One region of the Serratia entomophila genome, then DNA from elsewhere that is predicted to be linked to it. Evidence: predicted binding sites of a transcription regulator. Region 1 holds the regulator's gene; the other holds the start of a gene.
What was found. Region 1 encodes Fur, which represses iron uptake genes when iron is present. Its sites were predicted from a motif close to ATAATAATGAGAACNACTATCAA; they were not measured.

Region 1 (7,975 bases):
TCTGATTTTATTGAATTTTTTATTCGACACGCTCTTTGCATACTGCCTTAACAAAATCTCATTGATATGTGCTCTTTGTCATACTTTGACAACTCTCTGTCATTTTTCATTTGATAATTCGCGTCGCGAAAAATAGTCTAGCTGTAGCAATAAGTGCTGTGGGGTTTCGGTCTGCGGCAATTTTTTTTACCCGGTTGGGTTTTTTATTGGCAGTCGTGCAGGGCAGTGGTGAACACGGGCGGCTGCAACTTTTAAAGTTAAGTCAAAGAGGAATTTCATATGGGTACGCACGGTGCTCAGCGTAAAACGCTGGCGCTCGCAGTTGCGGGCGCGCTGTTGGGAACAGGGTTTGCCATGGCCCCTGAGGCGCAAGCCGCAGGGTTTATCGATGATTCCACGCTGACCGGCGGCATTTACTACTGGCAACGTGAGCGTGACCGTAAAGATCTCAACCCGACCAGCGACGATTACAATAAATACACCACCAACCTGTCGCACTCCACCGCCAACCTGAGCCTGGACTTCGCCTCGGGCTATGCCTGGGACATGTTCGGATTGGACGTCGGGACCTTCACCGCCATCGAACTGGCGGAGTCCAGCGCCAGCGGCCACCCGAACGAAATCGCGTTCTCCTCGAAAAACCGTACCTACGATGAAGACTATTCCGGCGATAAAGGCGGGATCAGCCTGTATAAGGCCGCCGGTAAATTCAAATACGGCCCGATCTGGGCGCGTGCCGGTTACATTCAGCCAAGCGGGCAAACGCTGTTGGCGCCACACTGGAGCTTTATGCCGGGCACCTATCAGGGCGCGGAGGCCGGGGCCAAGTTTGACTACGGCGACGCCGGCGATCTGAGCTTCTCCTATATGTGGACCAACAAGTACAAAGCGCCGTGGCATATCGAAATGGACGACTTCCGCCAGAACGATAAAAAAACCGGCGTGTCCTATCTGCACTCGCTGGGCGCCAGGTACGACTTCAAAAACGATCTGGTGTTGGAGGCCGCCTTCGGCCAGGCCCAGGGTTATGTGAATCAGTACTTCACCAAGGCATCTTATAAATTCAACCTGCTGGGCAACCCGCTGACCACCAGTTACCAGTTCTACGGCGCTGAAGACCGCATCAGCGACAAGAACGATCCGAACAGCATCTATGACGGTCTGGCCTGGCTGCAGGCGCTGACCTTCGGCTACACCACCGGCCAGTTCAACTGGCGTCTGGAAGGCACCATGGTCAAGGCGGAAGGCAACCAGGGCTTCTTCCTGCAGCGCATGACGCCGACCTACGCGTCGTCCAACGGTCGCCTCGACGTGTGGTGGGATAACCGCTCCGACTTCAACGCCAACGGCGAAAAAGCGCTGTACGCCGGGGTGATGTACGATCTCAGCAACTGGAACCTGCCGGGCATGGCGGTCGGCGGCTCTTACGTCTACGCCTGGGACGCCAAGCCCAGCACCAACCCGGTTTACGATCAGAGCCAGCGTCTGAAAGAGAGCGCCTGGAGCCTGGACGCGATGTACACCATTCAGGAAGGCCGCGCCAAGGGCACGCTGATCAAACTGCACTACACCCAATACGACAACCACACCAACATCCCGAGCTGGAGCGGCGGTTACGGCAACATCTTCCAGGATGAGAAAGACGTCAAATTCATGGTCATCGCGCCATTCACCATCTTCTGATGCGTTCCCCGGCGCTTGCGTCGGGGAAACTTAACGGGAATATAACGATGAAAAAAATCATGCTGACGTTGGCCGCCGTGGCGGCGCTGAGCGCCTGCGCGCAGCCGGCCGCACCGCAGGAAGACAGCAAGTTGAAACAGGCTTACAGCGCCTGCATCAATACCGCGGAAGGTTCCCCGGAGCGGCTGCAGCCGTGCAAGGCGGTATTGAACGTGCTGAAGCAAGAGAAGCAGCACCAGCCGTTCGCCGAGCGCGAAACGGTGCGGGTGATGGATTACCAGAACTGCATTCAGGCGGTTCACAGCGGTAACGGCCAGGCCTACGACGCCCAGTGCGGCAAAATTTGGCAAGAGATTCGCGATAACAATAATTAAGGATGAGAACATGAACGGCTTCAAATTGAGCGCGCTTGCCGCGCTGACGGCGACCCTGGGATTATTTGGCGGCATGGGGAACGCCATGGCTAACCAGCAGCTGGTGGATCAGCTGAGCCAGCTGAAACTGAATGTGAAAATGGTCGACAACCGCGCCGCCGACAGCGGCGTAGACTGCGCCGCATTGGGCGCCGACTGGGCGGCCTGCAACCGGGTGCTGATCACCCTGAGCAACGACGGCCAGGCGATCAACGGCCACGACTGGGCGATTTACTTCCATAGCGCCCGCCAGACCCTCAAGGTGGATAACGCACAATTCAAGATAACCCACCTGACCGGCGACCTGTACAAGCTGGAGCCGACCGACAAATTCAGCGGTTTCCCGGCCGGCAAGGCGGTGGAGATCCCGATCGTCGCCGAATACTGGCAGCTGTTTAAAACCGATTTCGTGCCGCGCTGGTACGCCACCGCCGGCGACGCTAAACCGAAAATTCTGCTGAATACCGATACCGAAGACCTGAACCAGTTCGTGGCGCCCTTCACCGGCGACCAGTGGAAACGCACCAAGGATGACAACAACGTCCTGATGACGCCGGCTTCGCGCTTCGTCAAAAACGCCGAGCTGAAAACCTTGCCTACCGCAGCGCTGCGCGGCCAGATTGTGCCGACCCCGCTGGACGTGAAGGTGCATCCGCAGGATGCCGATCTGAGCAAGGGCGTGGCGTTGGATCTGAGCGCGCTGGTTAAACCGGCGGCCGAGGCCGTCAGCCAGCGCTTCGCGTTGCTGGGCATGGCGGCCAACGCTCAGGGCTACCCGATTAAAACCGCCATTCAGCCGGGCAAGTTCAGCGGGCCTCTGGCGGTGCCGGGCGCCTATGAGCTGAAGATTGGCGGCCGGGAAGCGCAAGTGACCGGCTTCGATCAGGCCGGCGTATTCAACGGGCTGCAGTCGATTTTGTCGCTGGTGCCGGCCGATGGCAGCGGCAAAATTGCCACGTTGGACGCCAAAGACGCGCCGCGCTTCCAGTATCGCGGGCTCTTCCTCGACGTGGCGCGCAACTTCCACCATAAAGACGCGGTGCTGCGCCTGCTTGACCAGATGGCGGCCTACAAGCTGAATAAATTCCATTTCCACCTGAGCGACGACGAAGGCTGGCGCATCGAAATTCCGGGCCTGCCGGAACTGACCGCAGTGGGGGGCCAGCGCTGCCACGATCTGAGCGAAACCACCTGCCTGCTGCCGCAATATGGCCAGGGGCCGGAAGTGTACGGCGGCTTCTTCTCCCGCCAGGACTATATCGACATCATCAAATACGCGCAGGCGCGCCAGATTGAAGTGATCCCGGAAATCGACATGCCGGCGCACGCGCGCGCGGCGGTGGTTTCCATGGAAGCGCGCTACAAAAAGCTGCACGCCGCCGGGAAAGAGCGTGAGGCCAACGAGTTCCGCCTGGTGGATCCGACCGATACCTCCAATACCACCTCGGTGCAGTACTTTAACCGCCAAAGCTACCTGAACCCGTGTCTCGATTCATCCAAACGCTTTGTCGACAAGGTGATCGGTGAGATCGCCCAAATGCACCAGGAGGCCGGGCAGCCGCTTCGCACCTGGCACTTTGGCGGTGACGAAGCGAAAAACATTCGTCTGGGGGCCGGTTACACCGATTTGACCAAGCGCGAAGCCGGCAAAGGCGTTATTGACCAGAGCAAAGAAGACAAGCCTTGGGCGAAATCCCAGGTATGCCAGGCGATGATTAAAGAGGGCAAGGTGGCCGATATGGAACACCTGCCGAGCTATTTCGGGCAGGAGGTTAGCCAACTGGTGAAGGCGCACGGCATCGACAGAATGCAGGCCTGGCAGGACGGCCTGAAAGATGCAAAGAACGCCAAGGCGTTCGCTACCTCGCGCGTGGGCGTGAACTTCTGGGACACCCTGTACTGGGGCGGTTTCGACAGCGCCAACGACTGGGCTAACAAGGGCTATGAGGTGATCATCTCCAACCCGGATTACGTCTATATGGACTTCCCGTACGAAGTGAATCCGGATGAGCGCGGCTACTACTGGGGTACCCGCTTCAGCGACGAACAGAAGATGTTCAGCTTCGCGCCGGATAACCTGCCGCAGAACGCTGAAACCTCGGTAGACCGTGACGGCAATCACTTCGCCGCCAGGAGCGACAAACCCTGGCCGGGCGCCTATGGCATTTCCGCCCAGCTGTGGAGCGAAACCCAGCGCACCGACCCTGAGATGGAGTACATGATCTTCCCGCGCGCTCTGTCGGTGGCGGAACGTGCCTGGCACCGCGCTGCCTGGGAACGGGATTATAAAGCCGGCCGCGAGTACAAGGGTGGGGAAACTCACTTTGTCGATGGCAAAGCCCTGGCTCAGGACTGGCTGCGCTTCGCCAACCTGCTGGGGCAACGAGAGTTGGCCAAGCTGGACAAGGGCGGCGTCAGCTATCGCCTGCCGGTGCCGGGCGCCCGGGTGATGGGCGGCAAGCTGGAGGCGAATATCTCTCTGCCGGGGCTGGGCATCGAGTACTCCACCGACGGCGGCAAGCAATGGCAGCGTTACGACGCCAAAGCCAGGCCGGCGGTGAGCGGCGAAGTGCAGGTTCGAGCGGTAAGCCCGGACGGCAAGCGTCACGGCCGCGCCGAGAAAGTTTAAGTCAGGTAGTGCGGCCCGCTGCGTGTCGGCAGCGGGCCGATGTTGAAGTGAGGGAAGTACGTGGAGCTGTGCCGCTGCAATTGTTCCATTTCATGACGTGATCTTTCCCCGGCTGGCCCGGGGATTTTTTTTGCCCGCCGGCGACAGGCGTAAAAAAACCGCCCTGAGGCGGTTCTTTAATCCCGATAACGGGTTACTTCTTGTCGTGCAGCGTATCGTCTTCGCGGCAGTCGCCGATTTCACAGTGGCCGTACAGGTACAGGCTGTGGTTGGTGAGCTTGATGCCGTGTTGCTTGGCGATATCACGCTGGCGCGCTTCGATGGATTCATCGCTGAATTCGATCACTTTGCCGCAGTCCAGGCAAATCAGGTGATCGTGGTGGTGCTGCTGGGTCAGTTCGAACACGGATTTACCGCCTTCGAAATTGTGACGAGTCACAATGCCCGCATCATCAAACTGGTTCAGCACGCGGTAAACCGTCGCCAGTCCGATTTCTTCGCCCATATCTATCAGTTTTTTGTACAAATCTTCCGCACTGACGTGATGGCATTCCGGATTTTGCAGTACTTCCAGGATTTTGAGTCGCGGAAGCGTGACTTTTAAGCCGGCCTTCTTCAATGCGGTGTTGTTGTCAGTCATGCGGATTCAGTCCTGTTACTATGCTAATCAAGTTGAGGCGTTCTCGCCTGTGGCATCGGTCGGCACAAAGAGTTAATTGCGTCTCATTATAGAACCGGTTGTCCTAAATGGAAACCGCCGGTTGTTAACAAAGATATAATTGCACTATTGCATGTTGTGCATGCAACGCTTTGATGGGTGGGATAAACCGATATCTCAGTCTACCGTGACGATGTGGGAAGTTACCAATCTGTAACTTCTATTGCAGCAATCCATACTGCCGATGACGGCCCTGCTGGCAACACTATGCACTTTGCAGGGCTATTGTTCAACCTTTGGACGGCAATGGCCGTTTAGCCAAGGATTTCGGCCAGGCTCAGCTCTTCGACTATCTGCTTGACCCAGGCTTCGACACGTTCGTTGGTCAGCTCAGGCTGACGGTCTTCGTCGATCGCCAGACCGATGAAGTTGTTGTCGTCCGCCAGGCCCTTGGAGGCTTCGAAGTGGTAGCCTTTGGTCGGCCAGTGGCCGACGATGGCCGCGCCGTGCGGTTCGATGATGTCGCGAATGGTGCCCATCGCGTCACAGAAGTATTCCGCGTAGTCTTCCTGATCGCCGCAGCCGAACAGCGCCACCAGTTTGCCGTTGAAGTCCACTTCTTCCAGCGTCGGGAAAAAGTCATCCCAGTCGCACTGCGCTTCGCCGTAGTACCAGGTTGGGATACCCAGCAGCAGGATATCGAAAGCTTCCAGATCTTCTTTGCTGCTTTTGGCGATGTCGTGAATTTCAGACACATCGTCGCCAAACTGTTTCTGAAGAATTTTCTGGATCATTTTGGCAATGTTTTCGGTATTGCCAGTGTCGCTGCCAAAGAAAATGCCTACAGTAGCCATATCGCGTATAACCTTTAAATTCAATTAATTGCATTACACGATGTTAGTGCTGACCCCGCTAACACCGATTAAAATGATGCCATGGCAAGAGCTGGCGGGCGCCATCAGGGCGCTGTCTCTTACCGGTAAACACGTATCATGCCAGAAATTTACTCCGGGGTTTTATCGCATTTATGCGATGCCGGAGGAGAGTAAAGCGGTGCTGATCCGGCGTCATCCATAACGCCGCGCCGCACGTGCGGCCGAAGAGATCAATGTTCTGGCTGTTCTTCCGCCAGTTGCGCCAGCAGCATTTGCTCGATGAGCTCGCTGCGGCTGATGTTGCGCTGTTCCGCCAGTTTGTTCAGGGCGTCCACCGCATCCGCGTTGATTTTCAGCTCTACGCGCCGCAAACCACGCACTTTATCGCGCCGTAGCTGATTGCGCTTATTGATTCTAAGCTGTTCATCGCGAGATAGCGGGTTGGTTTTCGGGCGCCCCGGCCGGCGTTCATCTGCGAACAGATCCAGCGTCGTGCGATCCGTTTGTTCTTTTGCCATAGGTAGCGGTACTGCAAGGGAGTTTGCATCAAAAAGCGCTTACACGCTTCCGGACGGTTCGGTTAACACACTTCGGGCCAATAAACCCTAACCCAAATTCACCCCCAGACTGGCGTTAGCGAACACGCTGGACGTGGCGGCAAAATTATAGCGCGCCATATTACCCCAGCAGATAGAGCAACGACAATGCTTAACTGAGGCGTAAACGCGCTAAGCCGTTATCTCTAGCGCGTTTTTTCGCCAGCAAGGGCGGTTTTTCAGGCTTCGTCGAGAAAACGGTGGATGGCGCGCAGCACCGCTTCCGGTTTTTCGGCATGTACCCAGTGGCCGGTGCCCGCCACCACGTGAGCGCGTGCCTGCGGGAACTGGCGGGCGATGTCCGCGCGGTAGCTGTCTTGCACATAAGGCGACAAGCCGCCGCGAATGAACAGCGTCGGGTGCGGCCAGGCCGGCACTTCTTGCCAGCCGGTCACGTTCTCGTACTGCGCAATCAACACCGGCAGATTGAAACGCCACTCGCCGTTGTGGAAGGATTTCAGCAGGAACTGGATCACCCCTTCTTCCTGCAGATAGTCGCGCATCAGCTGGGCGGCCTGCTGGCGCTGGGTGATGCCGGCGGCGCTGACGGCCTTCAGGGCGTCGAAGATTTCATCGTGACGACGCGTGCGGTAATCCACCGGCGCCACGTCGATGACGATCAGTTTGTCGACGCGATCGGGCGCAATGGCGGTCAGCGCCATCGCCGCTTTGCCGCCCATCGAGTGGCCGATGACGATGACTTTCGCCAACTGCAGGTCGTCGAGCAGCGTCAGCAGATCCTGCGCCATGGCCGGATAGGTCATCTCTGCGGAACGCGGCGACAGCCCGTGGTTGCGCAGGTCGACCTTGATGACGCTGTGGCGCTGGTTCAAATCGCGCGCCAGCACGCCGAGGTTGTCCAGATTGCCGAACAGGCCGTGGATCAGCAGCACCGGCAGGGCGTCTGACTCGGCGGCCAGCAGTTGATAATGTAATTTCATGGCGAAGTTCATGCTGAGAGAGTTTCAGATTAGGGTATCATGATTGAATCGCACGATGAATAACGCGGATTTTTAACGGGCGGGCGCCGCAGCCAACAAAGATGCAGCTTGAAGTGTGACGGGTATAGGTATTAGTCTGCATTTTCCGTTTGGCGGCACTTAGTGGTGTTCGCCCCTGCG
Region 2 (7,975 bases), 960 kb from region 1:
GCTCGCGCTTCCTGCAGCTGTATCACACCCGCTACCTGCGCCCGGCGCGCGACTATATGGTGGCCGGAGTGGAGAGCTACACGCCGCTGATGGCCAGGGCGCCGAAGGTGTTCAACTTCTTCTTCCGCCAACCCTGGGTGCGCGAAATGAGCCGCAGCGCCATCGGCATGGTCGATCTGCCGATGCTGTCCAGCCCGACGCTGCGCCAGCAGCTTTCCGGCCACAGCGCCGTCACCCTGACGCTGGAACAATTGGAAGGGCTGAGCGCCGAACAGCGCGAACGGCACGTGCTGGTGGTGCAAGATCCGTTCACCAGCTATTACGACGCCAAAGTGGTGGCGGACTTTGTCCGGCTGGTGGAAAAGCTCGGTTATAAACCGGTGCTGTTGCCGTTCTCGCCGAACGGCAAGGCGCAGCATATTAAAGGTTTTCTCACCCGCTTTGCCCGCACCGCGCGCAAAACCGCCGACTTCCTCAACCGCGTGGCGCAGCTCGGCATGCCGTTGGTGGGGGTCGATCCGGCGCTGGTGCTGTGCTATCGCGATGAATACAACGAGATCCTCGGCGAACGACGCGGTGATTTCCAGGTGCAGCTGGTGCACGAATGGCTGCAGCAGTTGGTGGCGGAACGCGCCGAACAGCCGGCGACCGGCGAACCCTGGTACCTGTTCGGTCACTGCACCGAGACCACCGCGCTGCCGGCCAGCGGCCAGCAGTGGGCGGCGATCTTCGCCCGCTTCGGCGCCAAACTGGAGAACGTCAGCGTCGGCTGCTGCGGCATGGCCGGCACCTACGGGCATGAAGTGAAGAACCTGCAGAACTCGCTCGGCATTTATGAACTATCATGGCATCCGGCGTTGCAGCGCCTGCCGCGGCAACGCTGCCTGGCGACCGGCTATTCCTGCCGCAGCCAGGTGAAGCGTATCGAAGGCAACGGCGTGCGCCACCCATTACAGGCACTTCTGGAGATGATTGTGTGAAACTGTGGAAACGTGAAACGTCGCTGGAGCAACTGAACCGCGCCGGCGAAGGCTGTATGGTCAGCCACGTGGGGATTGAGTTTACCCAACTGGGCGATGACTTCCTTGAGGCCACCATGCCGGTGGACGGCCGCACCCGCCAGCCATTCGGGCTGTTGCACGGCGGGGCGTCGGTGGTGCTGGCGGAGTCGATGGGTTCTATGGCCGGTTACCTGTGCAGCGAAGGCGAGCAAAAGGTGGTGGGGCTGGAGATCAACGCCAACCACCTGCGGGCGGTGTTTGATGGCCAGGTGCGCGGCGTGTGCCGTGCGCTGCACGTTGGCCGCCGGCACCAGGTGTGGCAGATTGAGATTTTCGACCCGCGCGATCGCCTGTGCTGCACATCGCGCCTGACCACCGCGGTGATTGACTGACGGTCCCTTCCCGCAGGCGGTTCGCCTGCGGGTTCGCCTTTGGCGCCGCGAGCATGACCACCTCTGAGATTCTATGTTTATAAATTCGTTTTTTCGAATATGATGTTGACATCGAGAGAAAAAATAATACTGTGGGTAGAAGTAACCCGAGGTGATGAAAATGGCTTTAACGGCCCTGCAGCTTTTCAAAAATCTGTCTGATGAAACACGTTTGAAAATAGTCCTGCTTCTACGGGAGTTGGGCGAGCTCTGCGTCTGTGAACTTTCAGGTTCACTCGAGGAGTTGCAACCCAAAATATCACGACATCTTTCGATGCTCCGTGAAAGTGGATTGTTGATGGATAGACGCGATGGGAAGTGGATCCACTATCGGCTTTCACCGCATATGCCTGCCTGGGCTGCGGCCGTCATTGAACAAGCCTATCTGAGCCAGAAAGACGACGTCATTCAATTGGCTCGACGTGTTGCCCGCAATAATGCAGCTACCGGCGGCAAGGCTGTCTGCCTCTAGTTAACGAAATTTTTTGCTTTTTCATATTCGATTTTTCGAATGTATTTGACGCTGTGTCGTTTTGACGGGGAATGCTTCTCAAACGGGGGAGAACCCAGGCTATCGGAGGTTGTATGGGGTTGGCAGCGGCGATTTTTGTCCTGACTATTGTTCTGGTGATTTGGCAACCGAAAGGGTTGGGGATCGGTTGGAGCGCCATGCTGGGCGCGGCACTCGCTTTGCTATGTGGCGTCGTGCACTTCGGCGATATTCCCGCCGTGTGGCATATCGTCTGGAACGCCACCGCGGCCTTTATCGCCGTCATTATCATCAGCTTGTTGCTGGACGAGTCCGGCTTCTTTGAATGGGCGGCGCTGCATGTGGCGCGGTGGGGCAACGGGCGGGGGCGCTGGTTGTTTACTTATATTGTGTTGTTGGGGGCGGCGGTTGCCGCGTTGTTCGCCAATGATGGCGCCGCATTGATACTGACGCCCATAGTGATCGCCATGCTGGTGGCGTTGGGCTTCAGTCAAGGCGCTACGCTGGCGTTTGTGATGGCCGCAGGGTTTATCGCGGACTCGGCCAGTTTGCCGCTCATCGTGTCGAATCTGGTCAACATCGTCTCGGCCGATTTCTTTAAGCTGGGATTCAATGAATACGCTTCGGTGATGGTGCCGGTCGATATTGCCGCGATCGTCGCTACGCTGGCGATGCTGCACCTGTTTTTCCGCAAAGATATCCCGGCTACCTATGAATTATCCAAATTAAAAGCCCCAAAAGAGGCGATCCGCGATCCGCAGACATTCAAAACGGGCTGGGGTGTGCTGCTGCTGTTGCTGATTGGGTTCTTCGGGCTGGAGCCGTTGGGCGTTCCGGTCAGTTTGGTGGCGGCCGCCGGCGCCTTGATTCTGTTTATCGTGGCTAAGCAAGGGCACACCATCAATACCGGCAAAGTGCTGCGCGGCGCGCCCTGGCAGATCGTCATTTTTTCTCTGGGCATGTACCTGGTGGTTTACGGATTGCGCAATGCCGGGCTCACCGATTACCTGTCATCGATACTCAATGGCTTTGCCGGGCAGGGCCTCTGGGCCGCCACTTTGGGAACCGGTTTCCTCACGGCGTTCCTGTCTTCCATCATGAACAATATGCCAACGGTGCTGGTGGGCGCATTGTCCATCGACGGCAGCGTTGCCACCGGCGTGACTAAAGATGCGATGATCTACGCCAATGTCATCGGCAGTGATTTGGGCCCTAAAATCACCCCTATCGGCAGCCTGGCGACCTTACTGTGGCTACACGTGTTGGCGCAAAAGGACATCAAAATCACCTGGGGATATTACTTCCGGGTGGGCATTGTCATGACGCTGCCGGTGCTGTTTGTCACGCTGGCGGCCCTGGCATTGCGTTTATCCGTGTAGAAAAAATGCCTTTACTCAGCCAACCGCCAGCCGCGAATAGCGCTGGCCAACCTTAGAGAGTGATGTATGAGCGCTATTACGATTTATCACAACCCGGCCTGCGGCACGTCGCGCAATACCCTGGAACTGATCCGCAATAGCGGCGTGGAGCCAAGGGTAATTTTGTACCTGGAGACGCCGCCAAGCCGTGATGAACTGGTCAAACTCATCGCCGATATGACGATCAGCGTGCGCGCCCTGTTGCGTAAAAATGTGGAGCCTTATGAGCAGTTAGGGTTGGCTCAAGCGAAATGGAGCGATGACCAATTGATCGATTTCATGCTCCAGCAGCCGATTTTGATTAACCGGCCTATTGTCGTGACGCCCTTAGGCACCAAACTGTGCCGGCCTTCCGAAGCGGTGCTGGATATTTTACCGGATGCGCAAAAGGGCGAATTCACCAAAGAAGACGGCGAAAGGGTGATCGACGCGCAAGGGCGGCGCGTAGCCAAATGATTTTCCCTCATCCGGACTATTTACCCGATAATTTCATCTCATCAGCCGCCATTACAGCTGGAAAGGCACCCGCTTGACGAAGTCCTTTTGGAAAGCGTTGGCCTTTTCCCAGGTGCCTTCCATCGCATATTTCTGGCAGATCAGCGTCAGCGTATGGCGGGCAAAGTGGTAGCTCTGTACCCGAAACAGCTGGCAGCGCTGCGGGTTGTTGATCTCCACGATCAGCCGGTTGTGCAGCTTGCTGAGCGCATGCAGATAGCTTTCGTCGTCGCCGTTCTCCAGGCACAGATTGGCCATGGTGAGGCTGACGCTGTTGTAGCGCTTCAGGTGGTTAACGTTGCATTCCGGTCGCCTGAGCGCCGCCTCCGCCATGTAGAAATCTACCGTGGCGTCCCGCACGCTGAATTTGTAGTCATCAATCTTGCCCAGCAGCCATGCATTGATCGAAATAGTCATTTGCCCGCGCTCAAATTACAATTGAATGATAATCATTATCATATTTACTGCTGCGTTTGCGATCAATCCTTCTGTTGAATTTTTTATTGGCCGCTGGGGTGCAATAGGCCGGCGGCGACCCAATATACTCAGTAACGACTAAACTTTATCCCATGGGGCGGGCTGAAAATACCGGTTATTGCCGTTAAACGCATTTTTACGACAGACAAAATACAGAAATAGGTATTTTCTATGAATGTTTAAATCGGCAATGTTCCGCGCTGCTGTAAAGCCGGCGGGCCACCGGGGAAAGCGGTACGGTGATGCAGGATGTGCAATAAATTCATAGGGATAAAATGAACTCCTTTCCGCAATATCGCGCCAGGCGCCGCAGCTGTCCCGCGCGCTTGCCGCACGCCGCAGCGGAAAAGCGCGCCGGCGACGGATACCCCCGCAAAACAAACGGTTGAAGTGATAATCGTTATCACTAACATATAAGCAACCCAGATTGGCTGTGGTCAAACACGAGTGTGAGGTAGACCCTATGCAAACGGAAAATGTCGGCACTTTTTCTCTGGATGAAAATGTCTGGCAAGGCATTGCGCTCAGCGATAGCGCCGTACAACAAATTACTAAACTGATGCAACAGGATCCGCAGGTGAAGGGGCTGCAGCTAGGGGTGAAGCAATCCGGCTGCGCCGGGTTCGCCTATGTGCTGGATCTGACCCGCGATCCGGCCGATGACGACCTGCTGTTTGAGCGTGAAGGCGCCAAACTCTATGTGCCGTTGAAAGCCATGCCGTTTATCGATGGCACCACGGTGGATTTCGTCCGTGAAGGGCTGAATCAGATATTCAAATTCAATAACCCTAAAGCTCAGCATGCCTGCGGGTGCGGCGAGAGTTTTGGCGTTTGAGCGATGCAATCAACATGACACGAAGCAATGTAGAAATGCCTAATGAAGTACAGGCTTGGGTCAGCGAAGGTCGCTATAAAGAAGGTTTCTTCACTCAGCTGGCCACCGATGAGTTGGCCAAGGGCATCAACGAAGACGTGGTGCGCGCCATTTCGGCCAAGCGCAACGAGCCAGAATGGATGTTGGAATTCCGTCTCGAGGCCTATCGCGCCTGGCTGCAGATGGAAGAGCCCCACTGGCTGAAGGCCAACTACGATCGCCTGAACTACCAGGATTACAGCTATTATTCGGCGCCCTCCTGCGGCAGCTGCGACGACGCCTGCGGCTCACAGCCCGGCGCGGAGCAACAGCCTGGCGCCGCGACGGAAAAAGACTACCTGACCAGCGAAGTGGAACTGGCGTTCAATCAGCTCGGCGTGCCGGTGCGCGAAGGCAGCGAGGTGGCGGTGGACGCCATCTTCGACTCGGTGTCGGTGGCCACCACCTACCGTGAAAAGCTGGCGGAAAGCGGGGTGATCTTCTGCTCGTTCGGCGAAGCCATTCAGGAATACCCGGATCTGGTGCGCCAATACCTGGGCCGCGTCGTGCCGTCCAACGATAACTTCTTCGCCGCGCTGAACGCCGCCGTGGCCTCGGACGGTACCTTCGTCTACGTGCCGAAGGGCGTACGCTGCCCGATGGAGCTGTCGACCTATTTCCGCATCAACGCCGCTAAAACCGGTCAGTTCGAGCGCACCATTCTGATCGCCGACGAAGGCAGCTACGTCAGCTATATCGAAGGCTGCTCTGCGCCGGTGCGCGACAGCTACCAGCTGCACGCGGCGGTGGTGGAGGTTATCCTGCACAAAGACGCCGAGGTGAAATATTCGACGGTGCAAAACTGGTTCTCCGGCGGGGAGAGCAAGGGTGGCATCCTGAACTTCGTCACCAAGCGTGCGCTGTGTGAAGGCGCCGGCTCAAAAATGTCCTGGACCCAGTCGGAAACCGGCTCGGCGATCACCTGGAAATACCCGAGCGTGATCCTGCAGGGCGACAACTCGATCGGCGAATTCTTCTCGGTGGCGCTGACCAGCGGCCATCAGCAGGCGGATACCGGCACCAAGATGATCCACATCGGCAAAAACACCAGGTCGACCATCATCGCCAAAGGCATCTCCGCCGGGCACAGCGAGAACACCTATCGCGGCCTGGTGAAAATCCTGCCGGGGGCGGAAAACGCCCGTAACTTTACCCAGTGCGACTCGATGCTGATCGGGCCGGACAGCGGCGCCCACACCTTCCCGTACGTTGAAGCGCGCAACAACAGCGCCCAGCTGGAACACGAGGCGACCACCTCGAAGATCGGCGACGATCAGCTGTTCTACTGCCTGCAGCGCGGCATCAGCGAAGACGACGCCATCTCGATGATCGTCAACGGCTTCTGTAAGGACGTGTTCTCCGAGCTGCCGCTGGAGTTCGCCGTCGAGGCGCAGAAACTCCTGGCCATCAGCCTGGAACACAGCGTGGGCTAACCGCCGAATTTTTAGCGCACAGCGCTACCTGAGGACACTGCATGTTAAGCATCAAGAATTTGAAAGTCAGCGTGGAAGGCAACGAGATCCTCAAAGGTCTGGATCTCGAGATCAAACCGGGCGAGGTGCACGCCATCATGGGGCCGAACGGCTCGGGAAAAAGCACGCTCTCCGCCACCCTGGCCGGCCGTGAAGAGTATGAAGTGACCGAAGGCGAAGTCAGCTTCAAAGGTAAGGATCTGCTGGAGCTGGATCCGGAAGACCGCGCGGGCGAGGGGGTATTTCTGGCGTTCCAGTACCCGGTGGAAATTCCCGGCGTCAGCAACCACTTCTTCCTGCAGACCTCGGTCAATGCGGTGCGCAAGTACCGTGAACAGGAGCCGCTCGACCGTTTCGACTTCGCGGACTTTATCGAAGAGAAAATCGCGCTGCTGGATATGCCGCCCGACCTGCTGACCCGCTCGGTTAACGTCGGCTTCTCCGGCGGCGAGAAAAAGCGCAACGACATCCTGCAGATGGCGGCGCTGGAGCCGGATCTGTGCATCCTCGACGAAACCGACTCCGGTCTGGACATCGACGCGCTGAAGATCGTCGCCAACGGCGTTAACTCGCTGCGCGACGGTAAGCGCGCGTTCATCATCGTCACCCACTACCAGCGCATTCTGGACTACATCAAGCCGGACTACGTGCACGTGCTGTCCCAGGGCCGCATCGTTAAATCCGGCGATTTCTCGTTGGTGAAACAGTTGGAGGAGCAGGGTTATGGCTGGCTTGCCGACGAACAATAATTCACGCGCGCTGCAGCAGCTGTACAGCCTGTTCGAAGCCCGCGGCGGCGAACACTCCGCCCATGCGCTGGCGCACTGGCAGCAGGCGCTGCGCCTCGGTTGGCCGACGCGTAAGCACGAAAACTGGAAATACACCCCGTTGGAAGGGCTGCTGGAGCAGCGGTTCCTCGATCCGCAGGCCGAGCCGGTCACCGCAGCGCAGCGCGACGCGCTGGCGCTGAACATCGAGGCTTATCGCCTGGTGTTCGTCGACGGCCGTTTCAGCGCGGCGCTCAGCGACAGCGATCTGGGTGATTACCAGTTCGATTCGGCCGCCTACGGCATCCCGCAGGCGCTGCCGGAGCCGATTCAGCCGGAAGTGTTCCTGCATCTGACCGAAAGCCTGGCGCAGGAAACCAGCATCATACGGCTGGCGGCCGGCAAGACCGCGGCACGGCCGCTCTATCTGCTGCACATCAGCAGCGGGCGCGGAACCGAGGGTGAGGTGAATACCGTCCATCATCGCCATCATCTGGAGATTGCGCGCGGC

Region 2: a site for Fur is predicted at 4,703-4,725, ahead of sufA (Fe-S cluster assembly scaffold SufA). Genes of this name have one in related genera too.

Annotation. Positions count from the first base shown of each region.
Region 1 covers NZ_CP082787.1:1,291,437-1,299,411, forward strand. Annotated here, with positions in the region: gene chiP (chitoporin ChiP) at 280-1,683, shown strand; gene chiQ (ChiQ/YbfN family lipoprotein) at 1,731-2,057, shown strand; gene KHA73_RS06360 (beta-N-acetylhexosaminidase) at 2,068-4,725, shown strand; gene fur (ferric iron uptake transcriptional regulator) at 4,919-5,365, opposite strand; gene fldA (flavodoxin FldA) at 5,698-6,237, opposite strand; gene ybfE (LexA regulated protein) at 6,489-6,776, opposite strand; gene ybfF (esterase) at 7,034-7,807, opposite strand.
Region 2 covers NZ_CP082787.1:2,254,768-2,262,742, forward strand. Annotated here, with positions in the region: gene ydiJ (D-2-hydroxyglutarate dehydrogenase YdiJ) at 1-980, shown strand, start outside; gene menI (1,4-dihydroxy-2-naphthoyl-CoA hydrolase) at 977-1,393, shown strand; gene KHA73_RS11065 (metalloregulator ArsR/SmtB family transcription factor) at 1,554-1,904, shown strand; gene KHA73_RS11070 (arsenic transporter) at 2,018-3,301, shown strand; gene arsC (glutaredoxin-dependent arsenate reductase) at 3,368-3,796, shown strand; gene KHA73_RS11080 (hypothetical protein) at 3,848-4,252, opposite strand; gene sufA (Fe-S cluster assembly scaffold SufA) at 4,776-5,147, shown strand; gene sufB (Fe-S cluster assembly protein SufB) at 5,162-6,658, shown strand; gene sufC (Fe-S cluster assembly ATPase SufC) at 6,700-7,446, shown strand; gene sufD (Fe-S cluster assembly protein SufD) at 7,421-7,975, shown strand, end outside.